Regions from separate parts of the Clostridium sp. CM038 genome, predicted to be linked through region 2. Evidence: predicted binding sites of a transcription regulator. Region 2 holds the regulator's gene; the other holds the start of a gene.
The links. The regulator NrdR, encoded in region 2, represses ribonucleotide reductase genes. The targets are predictions, from matches to a motif close to CACNANATNTNGTG.
Positions count from the first base shown of each region.

Region 1: a site for NrdR is predicted at 1,878-1,891, ahead of ACWJKS_RS03545 (vitamin B12-dependent ribonucleotide reductase). Genes of this name have one in related genera too.

Region 1 covers NZ_CM143651.1:786,114-789,333, forward strand. The annotation lists gene ACWJKS_RS03545 (vitamin B12-dependent ribonucleotide reductase) at 1-1,712, opposite strand, end outside; gene ACWJKS_RS03550 (gamma carbonic anhydrase family protein) at 2,203-2,733, shown strand; gene ACWJKS_RS03555 (CvfB family protein) at 2,898-3,220, shown strand, end outside.
Region 2 covers NZ_CM143651.1:2,077,305-2,080,524, forward strand. The annotation lists gene ltrA (group II intron reverse transcriptase/maturase) at 1-1,193, opposite strand, end outside; gene nrdR (transcriptional regulator NrdR) at 1,640-2,095, opposite strand; gene ACWJKS_RS09460 (YlmC/YmxH family sporulation protein) at 2,156-2,416, opposite strand; gene sigE (RNA polymerase sporulation sigma factor SigE) at 2,655-3,220, opposite strand, start outside.

The DNA.
Region 1 (3,220 bases), 1.3 Mb from region 2:
AGGGAATCATTACCTAAAATATCATGGTTAACTTTTATAGGATCATAATTCAAATGTTCATAGTTACTATTTAGAGCTCCAGCAGCTCTTGCATGATTCCTTATAACTATTTGCATATGTTTTTTGTTGATTTCATATTTTTCAAAAGGAGCTAGTTCTTTTGAAAGTAGGGATGATACATAATAAGCCTGTGCAGTCATTATTCCACTTAGCGCTGCAGCTATATTTCTAGCATCTTCTGAGTCATAGGCATAGCCCATTACCATAAATAAAGAAGCTAAATTTGAAAGCCCAAGACCTGTGGTTCTAAATAAATAACTTTTCCTTGCTATATCTTCAGTTGGAAACTGGCCCCAATGAATGGAGGATTCAAGGACTAATTGAGTAAGTCCTATTAGATGGACATATCCATCTACATCAAATTTTTTAGTCAAAGCATCATAAAATTTATAAATATTAATAGAAGCTAAATTACAAGAGGTATCATCTAAAAAAGCATATTCTCCACAAGGATTAGTCGAATTAATTCTATTATGTTTAGCATTAACTACTCCATCTTCTCCACCGGGGCAAGTATGCCATGCATTAAAGGTGTCATCAAATTGAGGCGCTGGATCAGCACATTGCCAAGCAGCGGTATTAAAGGTATCCCATAGCGTCTTAACACTTATGTCTGCATCAACTGTGGAATCACATCTCCCTTTAAGAGTAATAGTCTGATTAGGATTTTTCGATAAGGTATCAACTTTCATCATAAATTCATCTGAGAATCTTATGGAGTTGTTTCCATTTTGGCCAGATACAGTCTCATAAGCCTCTCCTTCAAAGCTACCATCATAACCCATTTTAGTAAGAGCGCGTACTTTATCTTCTTCTTTAGCTTTCCAAGTCATAAACTCCATTATTTCAGGGTGATTGATATCAAGGCATAGCATCTTAGCAGCACGCCTTGTAGTTCCACCAGATTTTATAGCTCCAGCATTTCTGTCAAGTCCTCTTAAAAAACTCATAAGACCTGATGAAACTCCACCACTAGATAAGCTTTCACCTATACCTCTTATGGATGAGAAGTTAGTTCCGGTGCCAGAGCCACCTTTAAATAATTTAGTCTCTGTTACATACTGCTCAGAGATTGAATGATTGCCAAGTAGTTTATCTTGGATTGATAGAATGAAACAAGCTGAAGCTTGAGTCCTTGTATAAGCATCTTCGCTTTTAACTATCATTTTTTCTTTTTCATCGTAATAAAAATTATCTAATGATTCGCCTTTTATACCATAGGATAGGTTAAGGCCCGTATTAAACCATTGAGGAGAATTTGGTGCAAACATTTGATTTAAAAATGCATATATTAATTCATCATAAATAATGCTTTTTTCCTCTTGAGATTTAATAATAGTCTCATCAGTCAAGGATTCACACCAAAAATTAACAAGTCTATGAGCTACCATTTTCATACTATCCTCATAACCTTGCTTATTATTAACACCAGATTTTCTGAAATATTTTGAAGCAATAATATCGCAAGAATTTTGAGAGTAATGCTCTGGAAATTCTAAAGCCTTCATATCTAAAAGCACTTTATTTGTTTTATGGTCTTTTAAAAAAACATTTACCTTTTTCCATTTGAACAAATCAAAAACAGTAATAGTTTTATCTTTTTCTAATTCCTTTGTATAAAATCGTTTGATTAAATTTTTTATCTCCGCCATAATTAATACTAGCTTAAAAAGCTAGTATATTCACCTCCTATTAGTTGCATGATAATTAAGATTAAGTCTAAATTATGTAAAACATACTTCTGTATGGTTGATATTACTACACTAAAAGATTTTCTTGATTATTTAGTTTAATTATTATGTGTTATATTAGTATAACACCATATGTAGTAAGTAGAAAAAGAATTATAACTACAGATGGTATTATATAATAGAATCAAATAAAAATCAACATTAAATATTAACCAAAAATATGACGAATAAACGGCAAATTTATATAATATAGTAGTATAATAAATACATATTTATTATTATGTAAAATAATAAACCTGAATATTTATTATTATGTAAAATAATAAATCTAAATATTTATTATTATGTAAAATAATAAATATTTATTATTATGCATAATAAACCTAAATATTTATTATTATGCATAATAAACCTACGTATTTATTATTTTGGAAGAGGTGATGATGAAATTATGATACATCAATTTGATGGAAAAATACCTAATGTACATAAACATTCTTATATTGCTTACAGTGCAGATGTTATAGGAAATGTGTCTATAGGAGAGTACAGTAGTATTTGGTTTGGAGCTGTATTAAGAGGCGATATGAATTCCATGTCTATAGGTTCTTATACAAATATTCAAGACAATTGTACAGTACATAATGATGATGAATTTTCGGTTAATATTGGAGAGTATGTAACTATAGGACATAATGCCATAATACATGGTTGTAAAATTTCAAGTTATACTTTAATTGGAATGGGAAGTACTATACTAAATGGAGCAGAAATAGGGGAGTATACTATAATCGGCGCTGGTAGCTTAGTTACTCAAGGAAAGAAAATACCCTCAGGGGTTCTTTGTATGGGAGTGCCGGCAAAGGTCATTCGCGAACTAACTACAGAGGAAAAGGAAGGATTAAAAAAATCAGCTCAGCATTATGTAGAGCTTTCAATGAAATATAATACAAAACAAATAAATGACCATACCTTAATTTAGATTGTTATAGAGCGCGAAAAATGATAATATTAAATGGAATAGAAAAGGTGACAGATGAGCAGAAATATAAATACATGTTTATAGAAAATATTTAGTACAATATGTTGATAAATTTAACAAATATATAGATTGGTCAAAAGTTTAAAAAAGGTAGGAGATAATAAATGATAAAAATAGGAGAATTTAATAATTTAAAAGTAGTTAGGCGAGCAGAATTTGGGTACTATTTGGGCGCAGAGACTGAAAACACTAGTGATGATATATTATTGCCAATGAAAAGCACTTTAGGTAGAGCACTTAATATTGATGATGAAGTTGAAGCCTTCGTATATAGGGACTCAAGTGATAGGTTAATTTCAACTTTAAAAAAACCTCTTGCAAAGGTTGGTGATTTAGCCTACCTTAAAGTAATTGACATGACTGCAATAGGAAGTTTTGTAGAAATTGGTTTAGAAAGAGACGTATTAGTTCCTTTTAAGGAGGAAAA
Region 2 (3,220 bases):
CTAATTCTTCGCCTTAACCATTCATCAAGTGTTTTAAGAATACTTTTAATGTCTGCAATAGCAAAATAATTTATCCATCCAACTATCACTTGCTTAAGTTTCATAAACCTATATTTCATGCTCATCGCATTACTTCTTGAAGTTAATTCTTTTAGCTTTGCTTTGAATTTGATTATAGGTTTTTGAGGAACTCTCATTCTGTATTCACCTTTTGCTCGGTAAAATGAAAATCCTAAAAATTTAAGTTTCCAAGGTCTATCTACTGTACTCTTTTCTTTATTCACTCTAAGCTTTAACTTTTCCTCAATAAATCTCGTAATACTCTTCATTACTCTATTTGCTGATTTCTCACTTTTGACGTATATATTCGCATCATCAGCATATCTACAAAAGTTTAGTCCTCGTTTTGTTAGTTCTACATCGAGTTCATGTAACATTACGTTACTTAATAATGGGGACAAAGGCCCGCCTTGAGGTGCTCCTTCTTCTGTATTCATAAATACCCCATTTATCATCACTCCACTTTGTAGATACTTTCGTATCAGAGAAATTACTCTACTATCTTTAATATCTTCCGATAGTATCCTTATTAATTTATCATGATTTATCGTATCAAAGTATTTAGAAAGGTCTATATTCACCGTCCATGTATGTCCAGCATTAATATATCCCCTACATTTTTCAACAGCTTGTTTTCCACTTCTTAAAGGTCTAAAACCGTAACTATTATCAGAAAATTTCTTTTCATATACTGGTATTAGAGTTTGTGATATCGCTTGCTGAATAACTCTATCTAATACAGTAGGTATTCCAAGTAGCCTAATTCCACCGTCAGGTTTTGGTATTTCTACCCTTCTTACGGCTAGAGGTCTATATCTACTTTCTAATAATGATTGCCTTAATTCTTGTCCATGCTCTTTTAGATAATGTAGAAGTTCATCTACTGTCAAACCATCAATCCCATGACTTCCTTTATTGGCTTTTACTCTTTTATATGCTTTATTCATATTATCTCTCGATAATATCTGCTCGAGTAAACCATTATCATATTCATTCACATCGTTTCTTCCTTCTTCTGACATAGAGGAAATACTATGCACTTCTACATTACCTTCGAGTTCCACTCTATTCTCTCGTAGAGAGCCTTCTTTATGAAGTTGTCTGCTTTTATCATATTTTCTCGTATCCTTCAAAATTCCAAAACCTCCTATTGTTCAGTCCTTCCCACGCTAACGCGTTTTGCATGGTACTATGACGTCTGCTGACTTCTGATAGTTCAGCCATACATCACTGTATGGGTTGTTATTTCTAAATTCATATCCACAACTTACCTATCAGATCTCCCCGGGTAAGAACGCAATCTTTCACTCCATCTATCTGCTACATTTACACCACTTGTTTCGAATAGTTTTGGGCTTCGTTTTGTATTGCAAACTTACCCACAAGCATATGCCTTATATGTAGTTTCTGTTCGTCAGACCGGAGTTTGGCCGCCAACTTCCTTCAGATTCCATCTCACGATGGACACCCTTGTCTTAAGCTATGCACTTGGCACTATTAACCCGTGCTAGGGACTTTCACCCATTAGATTGCGCCCATGCCGGGCGCACAATTATAAAAAAAATGCCTAAGGGCATTTTCATTCCTTAGACATTAATTTCCTTATCTCTTCCATGAATGTATTAATATCTTTGAATTGCCTATAAACTGAAGCAAACCTCACATAAGATACCTCATCTACATTTTTTAATATGCTCATAATGATTTCTCCTATATAATCTGATTTCACTTCTGTAAGCATTTCATTGTTTAACTGTTTTTCTACTTCATCACAAATAGCTTCTATTTGTTTTCTTGACACCGGCCTCTTTTGGCATGCCTTCATAAGGCCATTTAATATTTTCGTTCTGTCAAAATATTCTCTATTAGAATCCTTCTTTATTACTAAAATAGGTACATCTTCCACTTTTTCATATGTAGTATATCTCTTAAAACAACTTAGGCACTCTCTTCTTCTTCTAGTTGCAATATTCTCATCTGTTGATCTAGAATCAACTACTTTACTTTCTTCACAGCTGCAATATGGACATTTCAATGGCCTTCACGTCCTTTTCATAGTATAGTTAGCAAATATACTAACATTATACACTTTTTCCTATTCGTTTTCTATATTTACATCACTACCATCTACAAGAATAACATCTACCCCAATTTTCTTTACTTTTTCCCAAGGTATCTCAACACTATTATTTTTATTGAACCAAGATGACTTTTGGGTTGGCATTAGGATTGAAATAATTCTATAGTCTTCACAATCAACTTTTAAATCTTTGATATATCCCATTTTTGAGCCTGAACTTATATCTATAATTTCCATCTGTCTTAAATTATTTATTGCAAACATTAAACTTTCCATTTTGTTCACCCCCAATAAGTTTTCATAAACCCTTTTTTAAACCAGCTAGTCACTACCCTAGTCTATTTTTAGAGGCCTAGCACTTTATATTATTTATATTCATAAGTTATTAAAAATATTATTTATAATTAGAACATTTCTTTATTTGTTTCATTTTGCTTAATATTTAATCTTCAAATAATAACTTTTAAAATCGGTTTCTAAAATAAAATTATAAAAAGGGTCCTACTTGCGGCCCCTATACCATTTTATTTATTTCTTTTTGTAATCTTTTTATTATTCTTTTTTCAAGCCTTGAGATATAAGATTGTGATATTCCAAGTATATCAGCCACTTCTTTTTGTGTTTTTTCTATGGTTCCATTTAAGCCAAATCTTAATTGAACAATTTCTTTTTCTCTTGAATTTAAACGTTGCATAGCAAGCCAAAGCAATTGTTTATCTACATCTTCTTCAATAATATTATAAACCACATCGTTGTCCGTTCCAATAATGTCTGAGAGCAGCAATTCATTACCGTCCCAATCAACATTTAGAGGCTCATAAAGAGAAATTTCTGTTTTAATTTTACTATTTCGCCTAAGATACATTAAAATTTCATTCTCTATACATCTTGAAGCATATGTAGCTAGCTTAATGTTCTTTTCAGGATCAAAAGTATTAACTGCTTTTATAAGCCCTATGGTTCCTACAGAAATTAAATCTTCAACATTTAAGCCTGTATTCTCAAACTTCCTTGCTATATATACTACCAGTCTTAAATTTCTTTCAATTAAGGTAGCTCTCACCTGCTTATCACCTGTAT